Regions from separate parts of the Leucobacter japonicus genome, predicted to be linked through region 2. Evidence: predicted binding sites of a transcription regulator. Region 2 holds the regulator's gene; the other holds the start of a gene.

Region 1 (14,724 bases), on a different contig from region 2:
TGCTCTTCCGCAGCGGCAAGGTGCGCACCAGCCCCAAGATGAACAAGATCTTCATGGTCGCGATCTTCGGCTACCTCGCATTCTCTGTCGTCAATGTCGTGCTCATGCTCACCGGCGTCAACCAGGATCCGTGGGGCATGCGCGGTGCAACGATCTTCGGCATTCCGCTGGGCGTCGTCATCGGCGGCCTCGCCGTGCTGCTGGCCGCTTACTCGCTGGTCATGGACTTCGAGCTGATCCAGAACGGCGTGCGCAACCGCGTGCCCGAGAAGTGGGCCTGGTCGGCGGCCTTCGGCCTCATGGTGACGCTGATCTGGCTGTACGTCGAGATCCTGCGCATCCTCGCGATTCTGCGCGGCAACAACTAGCGATTCGCATCGCACTCGAACGGGCTCGGCGCTTCGGCGCCGGGCCCGTTTTCGTGCGTGCGGGCGGGAGCTCCGAACGCCGAATGCTCCCTTTCTCGCCGAGCCCCTGCCATGTGCACGCGCACTTCAGAGGGGCTCGGTGAGCAAGGGAGCATTCGTGGGCCAGTGGTCGATCGGGCCGCGGGCGGTTCCGACCGCAGAAACGGGAAGAGCCCGGCCGAAGCCGGGCTCTCACCTTCCCGCTCTGCGAGCGGCCGAGACCGCGACGGTCCCGGAGTGAGCGAGGATTGCCCAGAAATGGGCAATCCCTAAACGCTCACTCCCACTCGGCCGCGCACGCGGCCGAGTTCCACACGGTGCTGATCAGAGCGGGACCAAACGGCGAGAGCCCGGCCGAAGCCGGGCTCTCGCCGTTTATTCCCACTCAATGGTTCCCGGCGGCTTCGACGTGACGTCGAGTACCACTCGGTTGACCTCCGGAACCTGGTTGGTGATGCGGTTCGAGATGCGGGCCAGCACGTCGTAAGGCACGCGGGTCCAGTCGGCGGTCATCGCGTCTTCCGACGAGACCGGGCGCAGCACAATCGGGTGACCGTACGTGCGGCCATCGCCCTGCACGCCCACGGAGCGCACGTCGGCGAGCAGCACGACCGGGCACTGCCAGATCGAGTTGTCGAGGCCCGCGGCAGTCAGCTCGGCGCGAGCGATCGCGTCGGCCTCGCGCAGCACCTCGAGGCGCTCGCGGGTGACTTCACCGACGATGCGAATGCCCAGGCCGGGGCCGGGGAACGGCTGGCGGCCGACGATCGCTTCGGGAATACCGAGCTCACGGCCGATCGCGCGGACCTCGTCTTTGAACAGGGCGCGCAGCGGTTCGATCAGCTCGAAGTCGAGGTCTTCAGGCAGGCCGCCAACGTTGTGGTGCGACTTGATGTTCGCAGTGCCCGAGCCGCCGCCGGACTCGACGACATCGGGGTACAGCGTGCCCTGCACGAGGAACTTGATGGGTTCGCCCTCGGCCTTGGCCTCAGCGACCAGGTCACGCTGCACCTGCTCGAACGCGCGAATGAATTCGCGGCCGATGATCTTGCGCTTCTCTTCGGGGTCGGTGACGCCCGCGAGGTGACCCAGGAACGTGTCTGCGGCTTCCACAGTGATGAGGCGCACACCCGTCGACTCGACGTAGTCCTTCTCGACCTGCTCGCGCTCGCCCTTGCGCAGCAGCCCGTGATCGACGAACACTGCGGTGAGCTGGTCGCCGATCGCCTCGTGCACGAGCGCGGTCGAGACGGCGGAGTCGACGCCGCCCGACAGTGCGGAGATGACGCGTGCGTTGCCGACCTGCTTGCGGATGAGCTCGATCTGCTCGGCGATGACGTTGCCGGCGTTCCAGTCGGGAGCGATACCCGCGACGTGGTGCAGGAAGTTCTCGAGGATCTTCTGGCCGTGATCCGAGTGCTTCACCTCCGGGTGCCACTGCACGCCGTAGAGCTTGCGCTCGGCCGAACCGAAAGCAGCGACCGGGGTCACGGCCGTCTTCGCGAGCACCTCGAAGCCCGCGGGGGCCTCTTGCACGGCGTCTCCGTGGCTCATCCAGACGTTCTGCTCCGCCGGCTGGCCGCCGAGAATCGCGCCGCCGTCGCCGACGAGCGTCGCATCGGTGGCTCCGTATTCGCGGTCGCCGGTGTTGCCGACGGTGCCGCCGAGTGCACGGGCCATGACCTGGAAGCCGTAGCAGATGCCGAGCACGGGAACGCCAAGCTCGAAGACGCTGTCATCGAATGACGGGGCGCCCGCTTCGTAGACCGATGACGGCCCGCCCGAGAGCACGATGCCGAGCGGGTTGCGCGCCTGCACCTCTGCCGCGGTGATGGTGTGAGGTACGAGCTCCGAATACACTCCGGCCTCGCGCACGCGTCGCGCGATCAGCTGCGCGTACTGCGCACCGAAATCGACGACGAGTACGGGGCGGTGCCCCGGCTGTTCCGACTGAATCGTCATGTTCGCTCCAGTGAGCCTTTCAGGAAGTCGCGGACGAGGCCGCAGCGGATGAGGTCGAGGCGGGGCCGGCGGCCGAGTCGGTCGCGTTCCCGAGTGTTGCGAGGGTGCCGTTCACCTGGCGCACGATGCGTGCCTCGAGGAAGAACGACATGAACGGAATCACACCGCCGAGAGCGATGAGCAGGAACTTGCCGAAGCCCCAGCGCATCGGGCTCCACAGCAGGAAGTCGGAGATCAGGTACACGACGTAGAACCAGCCGTGGGCGATGAGAATCGCTTTGAACAGATCGAACCCGTTCGCCTGGAAGTCGGATTCGAGCCCCTCGGGAGCGAGTTCGTAGAAGTGCGCGAACCCGTCGGGGGTGAAAAGGAACAGCTGCACGTTGAACGCGTACTTCATCACCATGACTGCGCACAGCAGCAACAGCATGACGCCGGTGATCACCGAGGTGACCTTGTAGAAGCTCAGCGCTTTACGGATGCGCGGGAAATCGGCGGGCTTGGGCTGCAACTGCATGGGATCCATTCTACGGCGGGCCTCTGACACCGCTCGCACGACGTCGGAGGAGGGGTTAGGAGTCAGATTCGGCGTCTGCGCCAGCTTCGAGCAGCATGAGTTCGTGTTCCTTCTCCCACGCATCCCGCGCGAGGCGGTACCAGAAGAAGATGGCGAACCCGGCGAACACGACCCATTCGATCGCGTAGAAGACGTTCAACCAGTTGACGGTCTCGGCCGGCAGCGGCGCGACCGAATCGACAGGATCGAGGCCGGCTGCGTCGAGCAACGGACGCGAGCCCGAGTCATCGTGCAGCACCAGATACCCCGAGTAGACGGGGCCGTCGACGACCTGCCACTGATTGGCGAGCGCGGCGGGCACCATGGTGTGCTGGGTCTGTGGATCTTCATCGCGATCCGGCACCTGCGGCCCCTCCGGCGGCATGTATCGCCCGGTGAGCGATGCGGTGGCAGCGAATGCGGGATCACCCGACAGTTCCTCGGCGATGCGTCGCGCGTCGTCGGCGCTGGGCGCCCACCCCACCGCCACCGACAGACTCGCGCCTGCCTCGGCGTGCTCGCCGCTGGTGATAAGGTGCCCCACGACCCAGGCTCCGGTGCGGCCGTCGTTATCGCGTGGAGACACCACAGAGAAGTCTTCGGGCACGAATGTTCCGTCGAGTTGCACGACGACCCCGGCCCCCGCGTCGGTAACGCCTCGGTCGAACGAGGTGACCTCTGACAGCGGACGCACCGACTCGGTATCCACCTGCTGCTGCGTCTGATTCTGCACGGCGACCCCCGCCTGCCACTGCGCGAGCGCGGCGAAAGCGACGGCGATGCCGAGCGCGAGCAGCAGTGCCAGAATCCAGCGCGGTCGCCACATGACCTGAGCGAGCGTCGGCTCGCCCAGGTACTCCGGCTTACTGCGTGCCAAAATGCTCGCTTAGCGCTCGGCGTATACGACGCCGACGCGCTGGAACTCCTTGAGCTCCGAGTAGCCGGTCGTCGCCATCGCCCGGCGCAGCGCACCGACGAGGTTCGCGCTCCCATCGGCGACGTGCGCGGGGCCGTTCACGATCTCGGCCAGGGGAGCCACCGGCTCGACCGCGACGCGCTTGCCGCGCGGCAGATCTTCGTGATGCGCTTCCTGCCCCCAGTGCCACCCGCGGCCGGGAGCATCCGAGGCCTTTGCCAGTGCGGCACCGAGCATGACGGCGTCTGCGCCGCAGGCAATCGCCTTGATCAGGTCGCCCGACGTGCCGAGGCCGCCGTCGGCGATCACGTGCACATACCGGCCACCCGACTCGTCGAGGTAATCGGAGCGAGCGCCCGCAACATCGGCGATCGCGCTTGCCATTGGAGCCCGAATCCCCAGCGTGGCGCGCGTCGTCGACGAGGCTCCCCCGCCGAACCCGACGAGCACGCCCGCGGCTCCGGTGCGCATGAGGTGCAGTGCTGACTGATAGGTCGCTGCGCCGCCCACGATCACCGGTACATCGAGTTCGTAAATGAATTCCTTGAGGTTGAGCGGTTCGCGCCCCTCTTCGGAGACATGCTCCGCCGAAACCGTGTTGCCGCGGATCACGAACAGGTCGACACCAGCCTTGACGACGGTATCGGTGAACTCGGCGGTGCGATGCGGTGACAGCGCACCTGCGACCGTGACGCCGGCTTCGCGAATCTCGCTCAGTCGTGCCGTGATGAGTTCGGGTTGGATCGGCGCGGCGTACAGTTCGCGCATGCGTGCGATGGCGGCGCGCTCGTCGGTGATCTGCGCCAGTTCTTCAAGCAGCGGCTCAGGGTTCTCGTGACGCGTCCACAAGCCCTCGAGGTTGAGCACTCCGAGGCCGCCGAGCTCACCGAGCGCGATGGCCGCGGCCGGCGACATGACGGAGTCCATGGGTGCACCGAGCACCGGAATGTCGAAGTGGAACGCGTCGATCGACCAGGAGGTCGAGACGAGTTCAGGATCGCGCGTGCGCCGCGTGGGCACGATGCCGATCTCATCGAAGGTGTACACGCGGCGTGCACGCTTGCCGCGCCCGATCTCGATCTCGTTGCTCACCCGATCAGTCTATCTGGAGCGGGCTGAACGCGCCGAGCGCGGCAGGCCCATGCCGGCCTCGCTCCGCACCCACGGGCTGATGCGAACCCGCCGCACCCCGTATCAACGCTTCGACGCCCGATACCCCGCTTGCTCGGCCGCGCGCGCCGTCGAGAAGCACTCCTCCGCTTTCGTGCGCGAGTAATAGGCTCCGCTCGGCAGGTGATAGATCTTCGAACTCGCATTGCCCTTGATCGGAGCCCATGACGGGCAGTTTCCACTCGTGGATGGCGCGCGCGACGGATACCCCACTGTGCGCGTCGGCGCGGTTGTGCGCGACGCCGAGACGTACCCGTTCTTCGAACCGGCGACCGACCAGGTGATGGTGTGCCCGACGTCGGCGGCTCCCACCGAGTAGCTCGTACCGGTGGCGCCCCGCACGGCGATGCCGCTGCGATACCACTGATAGCGCAGGGTCGCGCCCGAGGTCCACGAACCCGCCGATCCGGAGAGTTTCGACCCGACGGTTGCGTTGCCCGAGATCCGAGGTGTTCCGACAAGCATCGTCTGGGGAACGCGCTTCGCTCCCGACGTGCGTGTCTCCGATTGGTATCCCGATTTCGTTCCGGTCACGCGAACCGAGATCTGCGTTCCGGCATCGGCAGCCGCCAGACGATAGCTCGCTCCGGTCGCGCCTCGAATCGCGGTGCCGTTACGCAACCACTGGTACGTCAGTTTTGGGGCGACTGGCTTCCACGCCCCAACGTGCGCGGTGACGGTCGAACCAGGCTGCACTGCGCCGCTGATCGTCGGCGTCGCGGCGGTCAGCAGGCGCAGCACCGTCGATGCTGTGGAGGTCGCGTTCGCGCTCCGGTATCCCGCCAACGTCCCCGCCACAGTCACGGTCACTTTCGCGCCGCCATCGGCTGCGACGAGCGTGTACGACGATTTCGTCGCGCCGCGGATCGCAGCACCGTTGCGCTTCCACTGATAGGTGAGCTTGGCCCCGGTGGTCCAGGTGCCAGCGCTCGCCTGCAACGTCTTTCCGACGACCGCGGTGCCTGTGATCTTCGGGGTCGCGGTGCGGAGTGCAGCCGGCATAACGGCCTTCGAAGCTGCCGAGGTGCGCAAGACGTCCGCGTAACCCGCCAGTCGCCCGGTGACGGTCACCGAGATGGCACGATTCACGTCACCCGCGACGAGCCGGTAGCGGTTCTGCGTCGCACCCGGAATCACTGCCCCATCGCGCTTCCACTGGTAACTCAGCGCCGAACCCGTCGCCCATCCCGATGTCGTCGCGGTCAACTCCTGCGCCATCTGCGGGGTGCCGCTGATGGCGACCTGGCCCGCCTGCGTCTGCCCCACCCCGATCGTGCGCTCTGCCGAGACCGACACCGCGGTGACGGGAATGTCGACCCCCGGAATTGCGCGCGTCGCCGTGGCACGCACGCTGATCTTCGCCTGAGCGTCCGCAGCCGTCAGGGTGTACGTCGCCGCGGTCGCATTCGGGATCGCCTCGCCGCCACGGAGCCACTGCAGTGCAACGTTCGGCGCCTGCGGCACGCTCGGTGCCCAGGTACCTGAGGTCGCCTGCAGGGTCGAGCCCACCGCGAAGGTACCTGAAACGGTCGGCGCGGCGGTGGCGCGCAGCATCTCGGGCAGTGCCATGATCGTTCCGGTGAGCAGCGGGTCAGGGCCCGTCAGGGTCCAGACCCCGATTCGGTCGCTGCCGTCGAACGTCACCGATGTCGTCCACGTGAGTTCACCGGTCTCTCCCGTCGACCGCTGCCACCCCGTGACCGACTTCACCGCAGTGCCGTTGCGCAGTTCACTGAATGGTTCACGATCGGCTGCGGGATCACCCGGCGCATAGGCGATCTGCACGGCGACGGTGACCGCGGCGTCTCCGAGCTCGATGCTGGCCGGCGACAACGACACGCCTGGTGCAGCGAATTCGACCTCGGGCACCGTCTCGGTCGACGGAGTAGGATCCGCAGGAGCCGCGTCTTCTGGAATCGCCCCCTCGACCGGGGCGTCGAGCGCCTCGGCGATCGGTGTGGTGGTCGCAGGATCCGCATCGCTCACCGCGTGCGCCGGCGCCGGAGCTCCGATCGCCGACACGGCAAGACCGGTGACGAGCGCACACGCGAGCATCGCGCCGCTCCATCGACGCCACGCGAATCTGAACGTCGGATGCGTTTCCTGAGAAAAAACCATGAGCGCGAGCCTAGTGAAACGGACGCCGCTGCAGCAGTGCCGATTCGGAACTTCACCCGCCGGTTCACCCTCGGCGCAGTGCCCCCACGCGTGTCGGCGATCCAGCCGGATACGTCGCGGGCCCGGATCGAATCCGACCCGGGCCCGCGACGTGTACGGCTTAGCGCTTGTAGTTCGGCGCTTCGACGACCATCTGCACATCGTGCGGGTGCGATTCCTTGAGCCCCGCTGCGGTGATGCGCACGAAGTTGCCGCGCTCCTTGAGATCGACGATGGTGCGCGCACCCACGTAGAACATCGACTGCCGCAGCCCGCCGATCATCTGGTGGCTGACGGCACCGACCGGGCCGCGGTAGGGCACCTGGCCCTCGATGCCCTCGGGAATCAGCTTCTCGTCGCTCGGCACGTCGGCCTGGAAGTAGCGGTCTTTGGAGTACGACGTGCGCTCGCCGCGCGTCTGCAGCGCGCCGAGCGATCCCATGCCGCGGTAGTTCTTGAACTGCTTGCCCCCGACGAATACCAGGTCGCCCGGGCTTTCGTCGGTGCCCGCGAGCAGGGAACCCATCATCACCGATGATGCGCCCGCAACGAGTGCCTTCGCGATGTCGCCTGAATACTGCAGCCCGCCATCGGCGATGACCGGCACGCCGGCCGGCGTCGCGGCCTTCGCAGCCTCGTAGACCGCGGTCACCTGGGGCACGCCCACGCCCGCGATAACGCGCGTGGTGCAGATGGAGCCGGGCCCGACGCCCACCTTCACCGCGTCGGCGCCGGCGTCGACAATCGCCTTCGCACCCGAGTAGGTCGCGACGTTGCCGCCGATCACGTCGACCGCGGCGAACGCCGGGTCGGCCTTGATCTTGGCGATAATGTCGAGCACGCCCTTGCTGTCACCATTCGCAGTGTCGACGACGAGCACGTCGACGCCCGCATCGACCAGCGCGCCCGCGCGCTTCCACGCATCTCCGAAGAAGCCGACGGCCGCGCCGACGCGAAGTCGACCCGCCTCGTCTTTGGTCGCGAGCGGGTACTGCTCTTCCTTGTCGAAGTCTTTGACCGTGATGAGCCCGGTGAGTCGCCCCTCGCCGTCGACCAGGGGCAGCTTCTCGATCTTGTGCTGCCGGAAGATCGCTGCTGCGTCTTCGCGCGAGATGCCACGCGGGCCGGTGATCAGCGGCATCTTCGTCATGGCATCGGCCACCCGCACCTGCGAGCGATCCTTCGGGTCGATGAATCGCATGTCTCGGTTCGTGATGATGCCGAGCAGCACATCGTTCGAATCGACGACGGGCAGCCCCGAAACGCGGTACTCGCCGCACAGCGCGTCGACCTCGGCCACCGTCGCGTCGACCGACGTCGTCACCGGGTTCGTGATCATGCCGGCTTCGCTGCGCTTCACCCGGTCGACCATCTCGGCCTGATCTTGAATCGAGAGATTGCGGTGCAGAATGCCGAGGCCGCCGTTGCGCGCCATGGCCACCGCCATGCGGGTTTCGGTGACCGTGTCCATCGCTGCAGAGATCAGCGGGATGTTCAGGCGGATGCGCCGCGTGAGCTGGGTGGACGTATCCGCCTCGCTCGGGATGACGTCGGTGTGCGCCGGCAACAGCAGCACATCGTCGTAGGTCAGGCCGGTGAACGCGAAGGGGTCACGCTGTTCCATGGAACCTCTATCTATCTGGGAGTGGGTCTGTCAGAGATTCGCGGGTCGCCGGATGCGGCACCCGTGCTGCATCTCAGTCTAAAGGTATGGGGGCGGTGGTCACCTGCGCCGACGGCGAACGTCGCAGCGTGCGCACCATGTCGATGATGAGGATCACGAGCGCGATCCACACCCCGATGAAACCGATCCAACGCCCGACCGTGATCTCCTCGTGCGTCACGAACGTGCCGTAGAGGAAACTGAGAATCGGTGTGAGGAACTGCAGGAATCCGATGTACGACAGCGGCAATCGCCGCGTGGCCTCGCCGAACAGAATCAGCGGCACTGCGGTCGCGATGCCACTGAGCAGCACGAGCACGGTGATATCGGCACCGAACGAGAACGCGGTGATCCCTGTCGTCGCGGCGATGATGGCGAGCTGCACGGCGGCGATCGGCAGCGTGACGATCGTCTCGATCGTGAGGCCGGTGATGCCGTCGACCGACTCCCCCGCGTGCTTGTGCACCGCACCGTACAGGCCGAACGAGAGCGCGATACCGAGCGCGATCCACGGGAACGATCCGTAGGCGATCGCGGCGATGAGCACCCCGACGCCGGCGATGCCCACAGCGACCCATTGCAAGCGGGTCAGGCGTTCTTTGCGCACGATCACGCCGATGAGGATCGTGAAGAGCGGGTTGATGAAGTAGCCGAGCGCCGTCTCGAGCACGTGTCCGGTCATGACGCCGATCACGAAAATCTGCCAGTTCGCGTACAAGAACAGCGCGGAGAGGGCGAACCAGCCGAGCAGGCGCGGTGTGCGCAGGATCGTCAGTACCTGAGTCCACTTGCGCGTCGCGGTGACGAGCAGCGCGCAGAAGATCAGCGACGTGGCGACGCGCCACGGCACCACCTCGAACGGACCGACCATCGCGATGAGGCCGAAGTAGAACGGGAATGCGCCCCACCAGAGGTACGCGCCGAGACCGAATCCGAGCCCTGCACGCGTCTGCCCCATCGAATCAGTCTACGACCGCCGACGCCCCCGACACGACAGCGGCCCCGACGATCCGTCCGGATCATCGGGGCCGCTGCCCGAAAAGCGATATTTAGCGCGTGACGACCGCGAGAATGTCGCGAGCCGAGAGCACGAGGTAGTCGTCGCCGCCGACCTTGACCTCGGTGCCGCCGAACTTCGAGTAGATCACGACGTCGCCCACGGTGACGTCGAGCGGAATGCGGGTGCCTGCATCGGAGACGCGGCCCGGGCCCACTGCGACGACCTCGCCCTCCTGGGGCTTCTCCTTGGCGCTATCGGGAATGACGAGACCGGAAGCAGTGGTCTGCTCTGCCTCGACCTGCTTGATAACGATTCGATCTTCGAGCGGCTTGATGGCGACCGACACGGTTGACCTCTTTCCAATGTCTGAAAGTGAGTTCGCGCTCACCCCATGCGAGCGCGTCTAGGTTCGAGTCTATGGCTCCGGTTGGCACTCGTGCAAGGGGAGTGCCAACCGTGTCAGCCAGGATCGCCGACAGCGAACGCCGCGCCTACAATGTGGAGTACGCCCGCGATGGCGCCTCGACGGGTCCGTCGCACCGAATCGTTCTGGAGGAGCCGCAATGTCCACACCCCAGTACCCGGAGCAGCCGACGACCCCGCTCCCCGATCTCACCCAGTCTGCCGCGCCGACGCAACCGTTCCCGCAGGCGCCCACCGCCCCCATCGGCGCGGCGGCGCCCTACGGAGCGCCGACGGGGTATGCCGCGCAGCCGTACCGGCAGCCCGTGCCCGCGTCGACGGCGACCACGCTTGCGCAGACGAACACCTTCGCGCTGCTCGCAATCATCCTCGCGTTCATCGCGCCGGTCGCGGCAATCGTGTTCGGCCACATGGGCCTGAGCCAGATCAAGCGCACAGGCGATGCCGGTCGAGGCATCGCACTCACCGGGCTGATCATCGGCTACGCCTACTTCGTACTTGTCGCCCTCTTCGTCGTGCTGTACGTCGGCTTCGTGATCACGATGATCGCGTCGCTCGGAGCCGCGTTCTCCGGGTTCGACTCGGGGTACGACCCCTACAGCTACTGAGCCGCATGCACGCATCGGCTCATGAGCCGCACCGGCCCCGGGATCCAGTCCCGGGGCCGACTGCTGCCACCGCCCTGCCGGGCTGGGACGCTCTGCTCACCCCGGACGGCCTCGAAGCGCTCGCGCTGGTCGGAGACGCCCTCGAAGCCGGCGAGACCGCGGATTCGCTCAACCGTCGTCTGCGCGCCGCCGGGTCTACCCCCGAGTTCGTCGCCGCGGTCCTCACTCAGGGCGCACTGCAGCGCAAGGCGTCCGCGAAGTTCGGCGAGCTGTCGCGGTCCCTGCTCTTCACCCCTGCCGCCCTCGAGCAGGCGAGCCGCATGGTTGTTGCTCGCGGCCACGCCGCCAGATTCCGCGACGCCGGGTGCACTCGGGTCGCAGATTTGGGGTGCGGGATCGGCACGGAGTCGATTGCGCTCCTCGAGGCAGGCATCTCGCCCCTCGCCGTCGAACTCGATCCGTTCACCGCGCGGCTCGCCGCAGCGAACCTCGGGGTCGTCGCCCGCAGCACCGGGGCACCGGAACCCGAGGTGTTCTGCGGGGATGCGACGCAATTCTCTCTCGATCGCGCCGACGGCGCCTTTCTCGATCCGGCTCGTCGCACCGCCGGGCATCGCGACACCCGCCGCATCGCCTCCCCCGACGACTACTCGCCGTCCCTCGACTTCGCATTCGGCCTCGCAGACCGGTTGCCTGTCGGTGTGAAGCTGGGGCCGGGGCTCGACCGTGACCTCATCCCCGACGATGCCGAGGCGCAATGGGTCTCGGTCGACGGGCAGGTCGTCGAAACCGCGCTGTGGTTCGGCGGTGCGGCCCGCACGGGCGTGAAGCGTGCCGCGCTGCTGCATCGCGGTGCCGAGACCCACGAACTCACAGCGGCGGCGGATGCTCCCGATGCACCGGGGCGCACGCTCGGCTCCTACCTGCACGAACCCGATGGTGCGGTGATTCGCGCGCGCCTCATCGGAGCCGTTGCCGATGAGCTCAGTGCCGGGATGCTCAATGAGCACATCGCCTACCTGACCAGCGACACGCTCACTGCGTCACCGTTCGTGCAGTCCTTCCGCGTGCTCGATACGTTGCCGTCTCGCGAGAAAGATCTGCGGCGCGAGCTCGCGGCTCGCGGTATCGGAAGACTTGAGATCAAGAAGCGCGGAGCCGACATCGACCCCGCGCAGTTGCGCACGCGGCTGAAACTCCGAGGCGATCGCAGCGCGACACTCGTGCTCACGCGCGATGCGGCCGGCAAGCACATCACGCTGCTGACCGAGCGCTGCTGACGAGCGCTGCTTGCAGGCGTCTGCCGCAGACGCGAATGGCCCCGGAAGCCGAAGCTTCCGGGGCCATTCGCGGAGTCGCGGTTTAGTATGCCGACGAGTCGATGCTCGAGCACGAGACAGTCTGACCCGCGATCTCGACGGTGTCAGCCCCGTTCAGGCACTCCTGAGCAGCGCCCAGACCCAGGCTCAGCGCGACGAAGAATCCGATCGTCACGATCGCACCAATGATCAGTGCGAGAGCACCGGTGATGATGCCGGTCAGCGACAGTCCCTTGGACTGCCCCTTGCGGAGCGCCACGATGCCGAGGATGAGCGCAATGATGCCGCCCACAGCGCCAGCGATCGGCACCCACGAGAAGACGAGGCTCAGAATGCCCAGGATCAGCGCGGTGAGCGCCAGACCCTTCTTCTGCACCGGAGCTCCGGCGTAGGACGGCACTCCCGGAGCAACGGGCGCGGACGGAGCCGGAGGCACCGATGATGCGTTCGGAGCGGCGGGCGGCACCGGGCCCGCAGCGGGTTCGTTGCCAGGCAGGTTGTCGGACATGATTCTCCTTCGATCAAGCATCGATGAGGCGTATTCCCCAATTCGCTCTTCAAAGATAACGCTCAGGTTCGACTGATGCACGCATTTCCTGCGGGCACGACGACGAAATTCGTCGCCGACTGCCATTCACCCGACTTGCACCTGTTGCACCGGCAGTGTCGAGTCCGCCCCGAACCCGAGCCCCGAGGGCGCATGCCCGGCCGCGACGAGCTGTGCCCCGAGTGACGCGATCATCGCACCGTTGTCGGTGCACAGCGAGAGGGGCGGCACGCGGAGGTGAATACCCGCAGCCGCCGCGCGCTCTGCCGCAACTTCTCGCACGCGTGCGTTCGCGACGACTCCTCCGCCGAGCAGCAGGCGGGGTACGCCGAGATCGTGGCACGCGGCAATCGCTTTCGTGAGCAGCACGTCTGCCACCGCTTCGCGGAAGCTCGCCGCGACATCGGCGACGGGAACCTCGGCTCCGGCAGACACCTGCTGCTCGACCCAGCGCGCGACCGAGGTCTTCAGCCCCGAGAAGGAGAAGTCGTAGCGGTGACGCTCCAAATCTTTGGAGCGGGTGAGGCCGCGCGGAAAACGAATCGCGTTCGGGTCGCCGTCAGCGGCGACCCGGTCGATCTGCGGGCCACCGGGATACGGGAGTCCGAGCAGGCGCGCCACCTTGTCGAAGGCCTCCCCCGCTGCGTCGTCGATCGTCTCCCCGAGCAGTTCGACGTCGCCGACCAGATCCCGCACGAGCAGCAGCGAGGTGTGCCCGCCCGACACCAGCAGCGCGATGGTCGGCAGCTCGAGTTCTCCGACCGCGCCGACGGCTTCGCGCAGTCCCTCGCCGTGCAACAGGTCGGCGCCGACATGGCCGACGAGATGGTTCACCGCGTAGAGCGGCTTATCGAGCGCGATCGAGAGCGCCTTCGCCGCGGAGACGCCGACCATCAGCGCACCCGCGAGCCCGGGGCCGGAGGTCACCGCGATCGCATCGAGCTCATCGAGCCGCACACCGGCATCGGCGAGTGCGCGCTCGATCGTCGGCGTCATGGCTTCGAGATGCGCACGCGCCGCCACTTCGGGCACGACGCCTCCGAATCGCGCGTGCTCATCCATCGACGACGCAATAGCGTTTGCGAGCAGGGTGCGCCCGCGCACGATGCCGACGCCTGTTTCGTCGCAGCTCGTCTCGATGCCGAGCACGAGCGGTTCGTGCACCGTCATGACCGTTCCGCCTCTCCGTTCGTGCGGCCCTCGCGGTGCCGCATCTCAAGTTTCATCACGACGGCATCCACGCCATCTGGCTGGTAGTAGCGGGGGCGCACACCAATCTCGGCGAACCCGAGTGAGACGTACAGCCGCTGCGCGACCGGGTTGTCCGCGCGCACTTCAAGGAAGACCTCTCGAACGCCACGCGCATCGGCGTCGTCGAGCAGTGCGTTCATCAAACGGCGCCCGTCACCCGCGCCACGCGCAGACGCCGAGAGCGCGATCGTCTGCACATCGGCTTCGGTTCCCACGGCGAGGAGCCCGGCGTAGCCGCGCACCGCTCCCCCGGCATCGGTGAGCACGAGGTAGGTGCGGTGGTCACCGGTGACTTCCTCCCGCATCATCGATTCACTCCAGGCCTCCGCGCCGAAGACCTCGGCCTCGAGGGCCCAGATCTGCGGCACGTCTTCCAGGGTCGCGTCGCGCATCACCAGGGGTGCCGGATCGCCGTTCGTCACGTCGACACGCGCTTCGGGGCACCGGGCTGCACGACATCCGGAGCCCGCAGGTATCGCGCACGATCGTCGTCGAATGCCCGGCCCGACGCGAGCCGGCGCGCGGCGAGACGCACCAGCGACGCCGCGGGAATGCGCTCGGGCCAGACGTCACCCGGCTGCTCGGCGAAGTCCGCGCGAGTCCAGAGCTGAGGCCCCGCGACCGGTTCGGGAATTCCGGCCCAGTCCAACGCACGGAACTCCGTCACGAACAGCTCGCGTCGACGGGCGTCTTGCACCACGCGGAGGCTCGAAGCAGCCCCCTGCTCCAAGACCTCAAGCGCCAC
Region 2 (14,724 bases):
CGAATCCTCGGGTCTGTCGAGCGATGCTGCCCCCGGGGCGCTGGCCTGGGCACCCGCGACGCGCGTCCGAGATCGGCTGAAGCGTGCGGTTGCTCTCCCCGTGCTTGTCGGCGTGGTGGTATTCGTCGCAGCCGTTGCCGTGGCGATTGGGTTCACGATGGTCCGCGGGCACGCGGTGCCCGCGGACGCAGCCTCCCTCGACACCGATCTCGTTGCTGGGGAGAACACCGGCGATGGTGATACCGATGAGGGTGCTCTTACCGATGGAGTGATCGAGTCAGGGGGCGGCGCCGCACGTGAGCGGTCGTCGAGCGGTGCAGACCCTGCTGCAGCCGGCGGCACGGTGACCCTGCACGTGGTCGGCGCGGTGGCAGCCGCGGGCGTCGTCGAACTGCCTGAGGGTGCTCGGGTGTCCGATGCGATTGCTGTGGCGGGCGGCGCCACCGAAGCGGCTCAGCTCGATGCGGTGAACCTGGCGCGCACCGTCGTCGACGGCGAGCAGATCGTCGTGCCCGACGCCGCGCTGGCTGCGGTCTGGGCCGAACAAGGCTCGGGAGGGCTCTCCGCTGGGCAGAGCTCGGCGGCCGAGGCACCGCCGGGCTCTGGAGGGCCCGGAGGGGCAAGCGCGAGCGCGGGCAAGATGTCGCTCAACTCGGCGACGATCGCCGACCTCGAGACCCTGCCGCGGATCGGGCCCGCGCTCGCGCAGCGCATCATCGATTGGCGGGAGGCGAATGGCGGATTCGGCTCCGTGGATGAGCTGCTCGAGGTCTCCGGGATCGGAGCGAAGACACTTGAGGGGTTCAGAGATCTGGTCGTGCCGTGACCCGCCGCCCCGCACCCGCGATCGATGATCCCTCAGCCGTGAGCGGCCACTCCGCACCCACGACCGACCAGTTTGTCTCCGCGACGCGCGCGCCACCGGGAATCTGGCGGCTCTTCGCCCCGGCACTCGTGATCTGGGCCGTGGTGTCCGTGTGCATCGTGCTCCCGGGCACCGGCGGCCGGCTTGCTATCGGGGCGGCACTAGCCGGCACGATCGCGATCATCTTGACGCGCTGGTTGACTGCGCGACGTGTGCTCGCCTGCGTGGTCGTGCTGTGCGGGTTCGCCGTGGTGCTGGGCGCGCGAGTGGACGCGCTCGAAACGGTCCGAGCCGACCCGGGGTTCCGCAGTGCGGCCGAGCGCGGCTCACCGCTCGAGCTCGAGGTGACGCTGCGTGCGTTTCCGAAGCTCGGCACGGATGCCGACGGACGACGTGCCGGGTGGGTGTCTGCTGCAGCTCAGAGTCGCAGCGGGGCGGTGCCGGTGGTGTTGTGGTTCGACGACCCGAAAGGGGTGGAGCAGTGGGCCCCGGGCTCTCGGCTTCGGGTGCAGGGCCGACTGGTGATGCTCGAACCCGGCTCATCGGCCGCATACGGCGTGCGCGTGTCGGAGGCCGAGATGAAGAGCGACCCCGATGGGGCGAATACGGTGCGTCGAGCGCAGGCGGCACTTAGCCGGTGGGCGACGCATCTGCGCGGGGGATTGCGCGATCTGTCAGCGGGCGCACCCGGGGCATCGCTCGTGCCAGGATTTGCCGTCGGCGATACGTCCCTGGTTTCCGAGCAGCTGAACGCCGACATGCAGCAGAGTTCATTGACCCACCTCGTCGCGGTGTCCGGCGCCAATTGCGCGCTGGTCGTGTCGGCGATGGCTTCGGTCGTCGCGAGACTCGGTGTCGGGCGGCGGGGGCGAATCATCGGTTCGGCGGTGGCACTCCTCGGCTTCGTCGGTGTGGTCGGGCCCGATGCGAGCCTGCAGCGGGCAGCGGTGATGGCCGCGGTCGTGCTGGTCTCCGGGTACGGCGGAAAGCGCGCATCGGCGCTTCCCTGTCTGGCGCTCGCGATTCTCACCCTGCTGATCGCTGATCCCTGGCAGGCGCTGCAACCCGGTTTCGCGCTCTCGGTCACGGCCACCGCGGGCATCCTGCTCTGGGCACCCGGCATATCGCGAGCGATTGGTCGAGTGTTCGCGGTGCCGCAGTGGGTGCGCCTCCCCGTTGCGGTGGCGATCGCCGCACAGTTCGCCTGCGGGCCACTCTTGCTGCTGGTGCAGGATGGCTTTCCTGCTGCCGGCTTGGTCGCGAACGTGCTCGCCGCGCCGGCCGCGCCGTGGGGCACGGGCCTCGGACTGCTGGCCATGCTCGCGGAACCGGTCTCGAGCTCGGCCGCGGCGGTGTGCGTGTGGGGCGCGGCGATTGCGGCGAGATGGATCGAGGCAACCGCTGCGGTGACCGCAGCGCTTCCGGCCGCGCGTTGGCTCTGGCCGGGTGGGTGGAGCGGCGCGCTGCTGCTCGGAGCGGTCGAGGCGCTGGTACTGATCGTGTGGTGGATCCTGCGCGATCGCCCGGGAGAGGGAGGAGGCCGGTCGCAAGGCCTGAGTGCTCGGGGGAGTCGCAGCGCAGGCGAGGTGGGTCGAGAAGCCTGCGCCGAATCTTGCTCCTCGCTGGCGAGCGGGCCCGACCCCTGGGGCGAGGTGCGCCCGCGTCCGACCAAGATACGGGTCTGGCTCGCCGCACTCTCGGCTGCGGCTGCCGGAGTGTTCCTCGGCCCGACGTTGATCGTGCCGACTGCGGATCAGATCGGCACTCCCGGAGACTGGAGCGTGGTGGCCTGCGACGTGGGGCAGGGTGACGCACTGATGCTGCGCGACCCCGCCGCACCTGACGCGGTCATGATGGTCGACACGGGCGATGACGTTGATTTGCTGACCGCATGCCTGGATCGTTTCGGCATCGGGCGTGTGGCGATCCTCGTCCTGTCCCATGACGATCGCGACCATGTCGGTGCCCTCCCGGCCATCATCGATCGTGTCGATCGTGCCTTGGTCGCGCCGAACAATCGTGAGGACGGGGACGCGAGGCCGGTCGTCTCAACGCTCTCGAAGGCCGGCGTGCCCGTGACTCCCGGGGTCGCCGGCGTGCGTGGTGCACTGGGAGACCTGCGCTGGGAAGTGCTCGCGCCCGCCCCAGATATCGTGCCCGCTGATACGAACGCGGCCAGCCAGGTGCTGCACGTTGACACCGGTGAATTCACAGTGCTCCTCCTCGCCGATACGGGGGAAACCGAGCAGGTTGCACTCGAACGGTCAGGCGCAACGCTCGAGGCTGACGTCATGAAAGTCGCGCATCACGGCTCGTCTGACCTCGATCCGGCGCTATTTGCGCGCGTGCACGCCGAAGTCGGATTGATCTCGGTCGGGGCAGACAACTCGTACGGTCACCCAACGGCCTCCGCGCTCGACGGGCTGGCGCGGGCGGGGACGCGAGCGCTGCGCACGGATCAGCTCGGGTCCATCGCGCTGAGCGGGCGTGCGGGGGCGCTGCGCACCTGGGTGGAGCGGGGGAGATGAGGTCAGCTCTCCGCCGGTATGGACGGCCGCAGGCGTCTCGATGTCGGAGCGCGCCGGTAGGCTGGTGAGGTGGCACAGGCACGGAAAGCGGCACCCCGATCGGCTTCTGCGAAGGCGAAGATTCAGCAGCTCGACTGGAGCGAAGCACGACCGGCTTCTGTCGTGCTCATTTCAGGTCCCGAGGCCTTTCTCGCCGACCGCGCCGGCCAGGCGATCAAGTCTGCTCTCGTCGATGCGCACACCGACCTCGAAGTACACGATGTCGATGCCGCTTCGTACACGGCAGGGGAGCTCTTCACCATCGCCAGTCCGTCGCTCTTTGCTGAGCCCCGACTCATTCGGGTCGACGGCGTTGAGAAGTGCTCCGACGCGTTCCTCGAAGATGCGAAGCGTTACGTGGTCGAGCCCGCAGACGACACGACGCTCGTGTTGCGACACTCGGGCGGGCAGCGCGGAAAGGCGCTGCTCGATCTGGTGCGTGGTGGCGCGGGGGCCGGCATCGAAGTGGTCTGCCCTGAAATGAAGAAGGATCAAGACCGACTGGCGTTCGTGCAAGCCGAGTTCCGTCGGGCCGGCGCGCAGGCGACTCCGGGCGCCGTGCGCCAGCTCGCTGCGGCGTACTCAGGCGGAATCGGTGAGCTCGCCGGTGCGATCACGCAACTCGTCTCTGACGTAGGTACGCGCATTGACGAAGATCAGGTCACCCGCGCCACCGAAGGGCGCGTGGAGACGAACGCCTTCCGCGTGGCAGACGCCGCGACAGCGGGGCGCGCAGCCGACGCGCTCGTGCTGCTGCGTCAGGCGTTCTCGACCGGCACCGATCCGATTCCGATGCTCGCGGCATTGAACATGAAGGTGCGCGCGATGGCTCGGGTGTACGGAGCCGCGGGATCCGGCGGCCAATTGGCGAAGGAGCTCGGCATGGCACCGTGGCAGGTCGACCGCGCATTGCGTGAGGTGCGGGGGTGGCGCGAGGAGGATCTCGCGCGGGCCATCGATCTGGCCGCGGAAACCGAGTGGCTGCTGAAGGGTGGCAGTCGTGATCCCGAGTACGCGCTCGAGAAGTACTTGCTGTTCGTCGCGAAGCGCGGCAGGGTGTCGTTGCGCTGAAATGCGGTGGCGCGCGCGAAGCGCGTCGTCCTCGCGCGGCACGTCATCGACCGCTGGAAAATGGCGCACGAAAAAGGGCCCCGCCGAAGCGGGGCCCTCAAGACTGCTGCGCAGTGAGCGTTAGAGCGCTGCGACCTGTGCAGCGAGGCTCGACTTGCGGTTCGCAGCCTGGTTCTTGTGGATGACGCCCTTGGAGACGGCCTTGTCCAGCTTGCGGCTTGCAACCTTCAGCTTTGCCTCGGCAGCTGCCTTGTCGCCACCGGCGATAGCGGTGCGGGTCGCGCGCACGACGGTGCGGAGCTCGCTCTTGTACGCACGGTTGCGCTCGGTCGCCTTGAGGTTGGTCTTGATGCGCTTGAGCTGCGACTTAATGTTTGCCACGTTGAGATGTGTCCTTTGAAATCCAGTTGACGGGTTTGATCCGCACGGTGAGAGAGGGCACCTTACGGGAGGTGTGGTTGTTGACCACACGCAAGCCAAGAGTCGAGTCTAGCAGAACTCGGAACGTGATACCCGGCATTGCTGCCGTGTCAAGAATGTCGGTGGTCCCTGGTGAGATGGAAGCATGACCCCCGACACCCGTGAGCACCCCGCCACAGGCGGCGAGATGACTGTGGCTGGTGCGGCCGCAGGAGGTCTGTCGGCTCCGTCGGCTCCATGTTCCGCAGCCGGTGCGGCTCGGCGTGCGCGCGTCGATGAGTTGCTGAACTGGGTGGAGCACCTCGAAGGCGTGCAACGGGCCCTCGATGCGGCGCGGAGCGAGTTTCTCGGTGCGGCGGTCGAGCTGGCCACCGAACCCGGTGAAGGGCGGAGTACCGAGTTGGAGTACCGGTCACTGCGTGCGGAGGCGGCACTCCTGCTGGGAACGAGCGAGCGCGCCGCCGAGGCGCGCATGGATGCGGCGTACACGCTGCGTCGTCACTATCGCGGCGCGCACTCGGCACTCGCGAGCGGCGAGATCTCGGCGACGCATGCGCGAGTCATCGTGGATTCCGGCCTCGTGATTGGGGCGGGCGATGCCTCGACCACCGCCGCGCGCCGCGCGGACTATGAACGCGCAGTGCTCGTGCACGCGCGCGTCGAGACTGCCAACCGACTGCGGCCAATCGCGCGCAGACTCGCCGAGGAGTACGCCGAGCGCACCCTCGATGAGCGACACGAGGAGGCCGTGCGCCAGCGCCGCGTTGTCGTGACCGCGGTCGCCGACGGAATGTCCGAGCTGACGGCGGTACTGCCGACCGTCGAAGCCTTCGCGATCCACGACCGGTTGACGCGCATCGCTCGCGAGGTGGATCGAGTGTCGACGACTCGAACACGTGACCAGGTGCGAGCCGACGTACTGTGTGACTTGGTGTTGGGAGGCAGCGGGGCGGGGCTGCGTATTGCGCGACACCCCGACGGCAATCGGGCCGGCGAATGCGCCATCGATGCCCGCGTGCAGGTCATCGTGCCGTGGGAAGCGCTACACGCGCCACGATCGGGCAATAGCGCACCTGTGGCAGAGCTCGTCGGTGCGGGCCCGGTACCGCTGCAGGGCATCCGCGCACTCGCGGCCACCTCACCCGTGTGGCAACGCGTCGTGACGCATCCCCAGACCGCCGACGTGCTCAGCGTTGACCGGTACCGCCCGAGCGCGAGCATGCGCCGTCGGCTGGGAGCACGCGATCGGCACTGCCGCTTTCCCGGGTGCGGCGTCCCCGTCGCGCGGTGCGACCTCGACCACACGGTCGACGCGGCGCTCGGCGGTGCGACTGCCACCGACAACCTCGCCCACCTGTGCCGTGGTCACCACGTGCTGAAACACCACTCCGATTGGCGCGTGCGGCAGAGCGACGACGGTGTGCTGCACTGGACGAGTCCCGCTGGTCGTGCATACGCAGACCGGCCTCCGGGCCGCGTGAGATTCGCGCGTTCCGCTGAGGGGGCTGCGTCGGCGAGAAGGCCGCCGGGTGACGATGAGGTTGGAGACCAATCGGATGGCGATGCGTTCAGAAGGCCCTACCCGGGTGAGCCCTTCTGATGCTCCAGAACGACCAGATGTCGGCACGCGCGCGATCCGGCGCCTGCGCGTGCGATAATTGCGAACAATGTCTCCACGCAGCTTGAACCCCCCGGCACCGGCGTCGACCGACCCCGCGAAGATCCGCAACTTCTGCATCATCGCGCACATCGATCACGGCAAGTCGACGCTTGCCGACCGCATGCTGCAGGTCACCGGAACGGTGCCCGACCGTGAAATGCGCGCGCAGTACCTCGACAAGATGGATATTGAGCGCGAGCGCGGCATCACGATCAAGTCGCAGGCGGTGCGCATGCACTGGGCAACCGATGCGGGTGACTTCGCTCTCAACATGATCGACACCCCGGGGCACGTCGACTTCAGCTACGAGGTATCGCGCTCGCTCGCCGCGTGCGAGGGGGCGATCCTGCTGGTCGACGCCGCGCAGGGCATCGAGGCGCAAACGCTCGCGAACCTCTACCTCGCGATGGAGAATGACCTCGAAATCATCCCGGTCCTGAACAAGATCGACCTCCCGGCTGCCGACCCCGAGCGCGTGTCGCGCGAGATCGCTGATCTGATCGGTGGCGATCCCGACGACATTTTGAAGGTGTCGGGCAAGACCGGTGCCGGCGTGGAAGAGCTCCTCGATCGCGTGGTTGAGCGCATCCCCGCGCCCGTGGGCGTGGCCGATGCCGCCCCGCGAGCGATGATCTTCGACTCGGTGTACGACCCGTACCGCGGCGTCGTCACCTACGTGCGCATGATCGACGGCAATCTGTCGCCGCGCGAAAAGATCCAGATGATGTCGACCGGGTATGACCACGAGGCGCTCGAGATCGGCGTGTCGGCGCCCGAGATGCGACCGACGCAGGGGCTTGCCGTCGGCGAGGTCGGTTATCTGATCACCGGTGTGAAAGATGTGCGGCTCTCGAAGGTCGGCGACACCGTCACCGCAAAGCGCAACCCGGCGACCGAGGCGCTGCCCGGCTACACCGACCCGAAGCCTATGGTGTTCTCGGGCCTGTACCCGCTCGACGGCTCCGATTACCCGGTGCTGCGTGAGGCGCTCGACAAGTTGAAGCTCGAAGACGCAGCGCTCCAATACGAGCCCGAGACGTCAGTCGCGCTCGGCTTCGGCTTCCGCTGCGGCTTCTTGGGCCTGCTCCACCTCGAGATCATCTCCGAGCGACTGCGCCGCGAGTTCGACCTCGACCTCATCGCGACGGCGCCGAGCGTCGTCTACCAGGTCACAAAGGAAGACGGCACTGAAGTAACGGTGACGAACCCGTCGGAGTACCCCGACGGCAAAATCCGTAACGTGCGCGAGCCCGTCGTGAAGACGGCGATCCTGGCGCCGAAAGACTACGTCGGCGCCATCATGGAGCTCTGCCAGAGCCGCCGCGGCAGCTTGCTCGGCATGGAGTACCTGGGCGAGCGCGTGGAGCTCCGCTACAGCATTCCGCTCGGCGAGATCGTCTTCGACTTCTTCGACCACCTGAAGAGTCGCACGCAGGGCTACGCAAGCCTCGACTACGAACCCATGGGCGATCAGGAAGCCGACCTCGTGAAGGTCGACATCCTGCTGCAGGGAGACACGGTCGACGCCTTCAGCGCGATCGTGCACCGCGACAATGCCTACAGCTACGGCACGATGATGGCGGAGCGACTCCGCAAGCTCATCCCGCGTCAGCAGTTCGAGGTGCCGATTCAGGCAGCCATCGGCGCGCGAGTGATCGCTCGCGAGACGATCCGCGCGATTCGCAAGGACGTGCTCGCCAAGTGCTACGGCGGCGACATCAGCCGCAAGCGCAAACTGCTCGAGAAGCAGAAAGAGGGCAAGAAGCGCATGAAGATGGTGGGGCGCGTCGAGGTTCCCCAAGAAGCCTTCATCGCAGCGCTCTCCGGAGATGTGGAGGGCAAGGAAGGCGCCAAGCGATGAGCAAGGAGCAGCCCCCGCGTCGCAGCAGCCACGTCGAGATGCCGGTGACGTATGCCGCTGTCGGCGCGTCGAAGCAACCCGATATCGTCAAGTTTCCGCCGGAGGGCATGACCTCATACGAGGAAGAGCTCCGCCTCGGCAGCGGACAGGAGCGCTTCCTGCTCGCATCGAGCCTGCTCATGACCTGGGGTGCGCAACGCGGTTCGGGCGTGCGCGTCACCGACATCGTGCGCGGCTCGGGCGCGGAGTACGCCGGCCCGTCGTTCTCGGGGGACGGCATCCCTGAAGCCGCGGGTGAACTCGAAGAGCACTTCGGGCCCGATGGCGAACCGTTCATCGTCGCGGGAACGACAGCGACGCTGCACGCAGGCGGCCAAGACCCACGAGGCATACTCGTGATCTACACCATCGATGACGACCGATGCGTCGGTTTCGCGTGGGGCACCCGAGACGAGCAGGGCGCCGTGGGGGAGCAACGCTTCGCGATCGAATTCCGCCCCGATGACACGGTGTGGGCGGTCGCCCGCGGATTCGTCGCTGCCCCGAAGAGCGGGCTGCTGGGACTCAAGGGGCGTGCCGACGTGCGCATCGCACTCGACGCCGTGAAATCGCAGCTGGCGAGCCTCGCCCCGGGCGCACAACCCACACCGAACTTGGGGGCGGCAGACGATGAGACATCCGTCGCCATCGCTGACGACGGCGATGCCGCTGACGTCAGCGGGCGAGTCGAATCGTCGCCGGAGGCATCCGAAGTGCTCGAACCGGAGTTCGTCGAGTCGGGGGAGACGCCCGCGTCCGATGAGCCGTCTGAGCCAAGTGCGGCATCAGAGCTGATCGTGGAGGAGGAGACGGTCGCGTTCGCTGAGCCCGAAGTGTCTGCCGAGCCGGACGCATCTGCCGAGCCGGAAGCATCGCAAGAGCGCACAGCTTCGCCCGTACCCGAAGCATCGCCCGAGACAGAAGCTTCGCCACTGCCCGAAGACTCGCTGGAGCCCGAAGCATCTGCAGTGACCGCAGATTCACCGCAACCCAGTCCGGTGGCTGAACCTGTCGAGACTGCAGGCGACGACTCCTCCACCTCCGAAGTGCCCGTGTCGACCACGCATCAGCGTCGGCCGAGCAGCCGTCGGTGATCCGCCGTGCCGAGCGCGCTCCCCGAGGGTGATCCGGCTCCCGATGACGGCTCGCTTCCTGCGAGTGTCGCAATCGGGGCCGAACACCGAAACTTCGGCGTCTACGTGCACGTCCCGTACTGCCGTGTCCGCTGCGGGTACTGCGACTTCAACACCTACACCGCGAGTGAGCTCGGCGGCACGACCCGCGACGATTACGCGTCTCAAGTCGGCCAGGAGCTCGCGCTCGGTGCATCGGTGCTCCGCGACGCGGGTCTGCCAGAGCGCCCGGTTTCGACCGTATTCTTCGGGGGTGGCACGCCGACGCTGCTGCCGGCGAGCGATCTTGCGACCATGCTCGGCCGCATCCGCGAGGAGTGGGGGCTGGCGCCGGGAGCCGAGGTAACGACGGAAGCGAACCCCGATTCCGTTGACGCCGCGTACCTGCGCACGCTCGCCGAGGCCGGTTTCACCCGCGTGAGTTTCGGCATGCAGTCGGCCGTGCCGCACGTGCTGGCCACGCTCGACCGCACCCACTCGCCCGAGCGCGTGCCGCTCGTCACCGAATGGGCTCGCGACGCTGGCCTCCAAGTCAGTGTCGACCTCATCTACGGCACGCCAGGCGAAAGCCTTGCCGATTGGGAACGCTCGATCGACGCCGCACTCGCGTGCGCTCCCGATCACATTTCGGCGTATGCGCTGATCATCGAGCGCGGCACCAAACTCGCAGCGCAGATTCGTCGTGGCGAGGTGGCGGAACCCGACGAGGATCTGCACGCCGAGATGTACGAGCTCGCCGACGCGCGCTTCGCTGCCGCTGGCTTCTCGTGGTACGAGATCAGCAATTGGTCGCGCACCCCTGAGACCCGCTCCCGGCACAATCTCTCGTACTGGACGGGCGAAGACTGGTGGGCTGCGGGGCCAGGCGCCCACAGCCACGTCGGCGGCGTGCGGTGGTGGAACGTCAAGCATCCTGGTGCCTATGCGCAGCGCATGGCAGCGGGCGTCTCCCCAGCGCACTCACGCGAGACCCTCACCGATGCGTCACGCCGTGAAGAACGCATTCTGCTCGAAACCCGGATCGCCGAGGGCCTGCCTGCCGAGGTGCTGACGGCGGAGGAGCGCCGGGCGATCCCGCAGCTCATCGCCGACGGACTCATCGACGGGCGAGCCGCGATCGGCGGCCGGGTGATCCCGACCCTGCGCGGTCGGTTGCTCGCGGATACCGTCGTGCACCGGCTGCTCGGCAGCTGACATGAATCGAGCTCACGCCTCAGATCTCGCCGCAGGCGAACACGGAGCCGCCACTCCGAATGCCGCCTGATCGTCGGACTGCGGTAGGCTTAGCACTCGGAATATGCGAGTGCCAGTGCCCGTGCGCGAGGCCCGCATCCACGATTCGGCGTCAGGAGGGGCAATGGTTTCCGAGCGCAGCCTCGCCGTACTGCACGCGATTGTCAGTGACTACGTTTCCTCGAACGAACCGGTGGGCTCGAAAGCGATCGTCGATCGCCACAGCTTCGGGGTGTCTGCGGCGACGATTCGCAACGATATGGCGCTGCTCGAAGAAGACGAGTTGATCGCGCAGCCGCACACATCGTCGGGCCGCGTCCCCACCGACAAGGGGTACCGGCTCTATGTCGACACCCTGGCTCGCATTCGCCCATTGACGGTCGCCCAGCGCACGGCGATCGAGCGGTTCCTCGGCGATTCTTCAGACCTCGACGACGTCATGGCCCGCACCGTGCGTCTGCTCTCGCAACTCACCAATCAGGTTGCTGTGGCGCAGTACCCGTCGTTGCGTCGCACCGCGGTGCGGCACATCGATCTCGTGGCGCTCGGTGAAGATCGGGTGCTGAGCGTGCTGATTCTCGGCAGCGGGGTCGTCGAACAGCAGGTCGCCTGGTTGCCGGCCTCGCGCGTCACCGAGGCCTGGGTGCACGGTCTGCGTCAGCGGATCGCCGAAGCGGCGGTCGGCATCGACGTCGAGTCTGCAGCCGCGGCCGTCGCCGAACTCGAGGCGGATATCGAGAGCTGGGCGCAACCCGACGAAATCGACCTCGTGCGGCGCGTGCTGACCGTCGTCTTCGACCAGCTCCAGGCCAATCGCAACGACCGCATCGCCGTCGCCGGCGCAGCCAATCTGTCGCGCCCCGACGGTGAATTCGCCGGATCGTTGCCCGTGGTGCTCGAAGCGATCGAAGAGCAGGTGACCCTGCTGCGACTCTTCGGCGAACTCGCGCACGATGGCAGAGAAGTTTCTGCGTCGATCGGGCGAGAAAACGAGCCGTACGGGTTATCCGAGACCTCGATCATCGCGTCCACATACGAAGAAGGCACCGCCGTGTCGAAGCTCGGCGTGCTCGGCCCGCTGCGCATGGACTATGCCGGCAACATTTCGACGGTGCGCGCGGTCGCCCGATACCTCAACCGATTCCTGGGTGAAGAGCGGTAATCCGCCGCCTCATCCGACCAGCACTTCCCACCACCAACCCCTAGGAGTACAACAGCGTGGCCGATCACTACGAGACCCTCGGAGTCACCCGCGAGGCGACCCCCGAAGAGATCAAAAAGGCCTACCGGCGTTTGGCGCGCCAGCTGCACCCGGATGTGAATCCGAGCGAAGACGCGGCAGAGAAGTTCAAAGACGTGACGCACGCGTACGACGTGCTCAGTGACCCCGAACAGCGTCAGCGCTATGACATGGGTGGCGGCCAGGGCGGGGCGGCGGGCTTCGGCGATATCTTCGAGACCTTCTTCGGGGGCGGCTTCGGCGGCGGTCAGCGCGGCCCGCGCTCGCGTTCGGAGCGCGGTGACGATGCGATGATTCGCGTGGACGTCTCGCTCGAAGACGTCATCTTCGGCACCCAGCGCGAGATCACGGTCAATACGGCGGTGCTCTGCAACGTCTGCCAGGGCAGCTGCTGCCAGCCCGGCACCCACCCCGTCACCTGCGATGTCTGCGGCGGACAGGGCCAGGTGCAGCGCCAGGTCCGTTCGCTGTTCGGCAACGTGGTCACGATGCACCCGTGCGGCAGCTGCCAGGGGTATGGCACCGTCATCGAGCATCCCTGCGTTGAGTGCGCGGGCAAGGGGCGCGTGCGCGAGCGCCGCACCTTCCCGATCGACGTGCCCTCGGGCATCGACACCGGCACTCGCCTGCAGATGCGTGGCGGTGGCGAGGTCGGCCCGGGCGGTGGGCCCAATGGCGACCTGTTCATCGAATTCCGCGTGATGCACCACGATATCTTCAGCCGCGACGGCAATGATCTGCTCTGCACGATGCAGCTGTCGATGACCGACGCGATTCTCGGCGCGAGCGCGAAACTCGCGGGGCTCGACGGCGAGGTCGAGGTCGAGGTCGAGGCCGGCACCCAGTCGGGCGACATGCTGACGGTGCGCGGGCGCGGCATCCAGGGGCTGCGCAGCACGACGCGCGGCGACCTGAAGATTGCGGTGCAGGTGGCGACGCCGACCAAGCTGTCGAACCGAGAGAAGGATCTGGTGCGCCAGCTCGCCGCGCTGCGCAAGGACGAGCAGCCGCATCTCGGGGAGTTCCACCAGGGCTTCTTCGGCAAGATTCGCGACCGCTTCTTCCGCCAGGGCTGAGCATGGCGAACCTCTACTACCGCGAAGATCTCGACGATGCGGCGTTCGCTCCGGGCGCGCTGGTCGAGATCACCGGTGAGGAGGCGCGGCACGCGGTTCGCGTGAGCCGTCTGCGCGTGGGCGAGCGCATTCTCGTGGGCAATGGTCGCGGCGCGATCGGTGCCGGCACCGCAGAGCAGGTCGCGAAGGATCGCTTCAGCGTGCGCATCGATCACGCCGAGGGCGGTGACGCCGCGGTCGGGCCTCGCCTCGTGCTCGTTCAGGCACTCGCCAAGGGCGATCGCGACGAGCGCGCTGTCGAGCAGGCGACCGAGTTCGGCGTCGACGCGATCGTGCCCTGGCAGGCGAGCCGCTCCGTGTCGCGCTGGGACGGCGCGGGCGGTGCGGAGAAGACCGCGAAGGGCGTCGCAAAGTGGCAGCGTATTGCGCGTGAAGCGGCGAAGCAGTCGATGCGGGCTGCGATTCCCGTTGTGGGCGAACCCGTCGCACTGTCCGACCTCGAACTGCTGGCACGGAGTGATCGTTCCGCGGTGATCGCTCTGCATCCGCGGGGTGCGCTGACGCTGTCGGAGTGGGGGCGATCCGCCGCGGCCAGTGCAGATGCGATCGACGACGTCGTACTCGTCGTCGGCCCAGAAGGCGGGTTTGCCGATGCCGAGCTCGACGCGCTCGAAGCGGCGGGGGCACACGTTCTCGTGCTCGGCACGACCGTGCTCCGCACCTCTTCGGCGGGCCCGGCTGCGATTGCCGTGCTGAATACGACGTTCGGGCGCTGGTAAGGGCCGAGGCGCTTTGGCCCCGGCCCACCATCGCCCAGTGCGTTCAGTTCACTTCGGCGGGAATCCGTTCGGCGACGGCACGCTGCGGCTGCGGCGCGGTCGACGTCGTGTTCGCGGCGCCGTGCCCGTCGCCGGCGAGCATCGACTCGTCGAACGGGAGCGCTCCGCCGAGCACGCGACGCACACGCTCGGAGTCGATCTGCCGCGTCCACGACCCGATGAGCAGCGTTGCCACCGCGTTACCGGTGAAGTTGGTGAGCGCGCGGCCCTCCGACATGAAACGGTCGATGCCGACGATCACGCCGACGCCGTCGACGAGTTCGGGGCGGTAGGCCTGCAGTCCACCCGCGAGCGTCGCGAGACCCGCACCGGTGACTCCGGCGGCACCCTTCGATGCGATGATCATGAAGACGAGGAGGCCGATCTGCTCGCTCAGATTCATGGGGTCGCCCATGCCCGTCGCGATGAAGAGCGACGCCATGGTGAGGTAGATCGCGGTGCCGTCGAGGTTGAAGGAGTAGCCGGTCGGCACCGTGATGCCGACGACGGGCTTCGAGACCCCGACGTGCTCCATCTTGGCGATGAGGCGGGGGAGCGCCGACTCCGATGACGAGGTGCCGACGATCAGCAGGTACTCCCGGCCGAGGTACTTCATGAGACTGAAGATGTTGACGCGGGTGACGGCGTAGAGCAGCGTGCCGAGCACCCCGACGATGAACACGATGCAGGTGAGATAGAACGCAATCATCAGTACGCCGAGGCTCCAGATCGCCGCGATGC

Evidence for each region. The regulator HrcA, encoded in region 2, represses chaperone genes, less so after heat shock. The targets are predictions, from matches to a motif close to TTNGCACTCGNNNNNNNCGAGTGCNAA.
Region 1: a site for HrcA is predicted at 10,259-10,285, ahead of groES (co-chaperone GroES). Genes of this name have one in related genera too.

Annotation. Positions count from the first base shown of each region.
Region 1 is NZ_JHBX01000106.1:21,719-36,442, forward strand. It holds gene AMS67_RS07880 (Bax inhibitor-1/YccA family protein) at 1-368, shown strand, start outside; gene guaA (glutamine-hydrolyzing GMP synthase) at 783-2,369, opposite strand; gene AMS67_RS07890 (DUF3817 domain-containing protein) at 2,389-2,886, opposite strand; gene AMS67_RS07895 (SURF1 family cytochrome oxidase biogenesis protein) at 2,942-3,802, opposite strand; gene AMS67_RS07900 (GuaB3 family IMP dehydrogenase-related protein) at 3,812-4,933, opposite strand; gene AMS67_RS07905 (sunset domain-containing protein) at 5,036-7,129, opposite strand; gene guaB (IMP dehydrogenase) at 7,290-8,792, opposite strand; gene rarD (EamA family transporter RarD) at 8,866-9,789, opposite strand; gene groES (co-chaperone GroES) at 9,881-10,177, opposite strand; gene AMS67_RS07925 (DUF4190 domain-containing protein) at 10,395-10,862, shown strand; gene AMS67_RS07930 (class I SAM-dependent methyltransferase) at 10,868-12,142, shown strand; gene AMS67_RS07935 (hypothetical protein) at 12,225-12,689, opposite strand; gene tsaD (tRNA (adenosine(37)-N6)-threonylcarbamoyltransferase complex transferase subunit TsaD) at 12,816-13,898, opposite strand; gene rimI (ribosomal protein S18-alanine N-acetyltransferase) at 13,895-14,371, opposite strand; gene tsaB (tRNA (adenosine(37)-N6)-threonylcarbamoyltransferase complex dimerization subunit type 1 TsaB) at 14,398-14,724, opposite strand, start outside.
Region 2 is NZ_JHBX01000142.1:468,160-482,883, forward strand. It holds gene AMS67_RS16315 (ComEA family DNA-binding protein) at 1-826, shown strand, start outside; gene AMS67_RS16320 (ComEC/Rec2 family competence protein) at 823-3,393, shown strand; gene holA (DNA polymerase III subunit delta) at 3,463-4,503, shown strand; gene rpsT (30S ribosomal protein S20) at 4,624-4,884, opposite strand; gene AMS67_RS16335 (HNH endonuclease signature motif containing protein) at 5,069-6,523, shown strand; gene lepA (translation elongation factor 4) at 6,591-8,444, shown strand; gene AMS67_RS17025 (DUF1990 domain-containing protein) at 8,441-9,577, shown strand; gene hemW (radical SAM family heme chaperone HemW) at 9,584-10,810, shown strand; gene hrcA (heat-inducible transcriptional repressor HrcA) at 10,974-12,011, shown strand; gene dnaJ (molecular chaperone DnaJ) at 12,068-13,165, shown strand; gene AMS67_RS16365 (16S rRNA (uracil(1498)-N(3))-methyltransferase) at 13,168-13,944, shown strand; gene AMS67_RS16370 (cation:dicarboxylate symporter family transporter) at 13,988-14,724, opposite strand, start outside.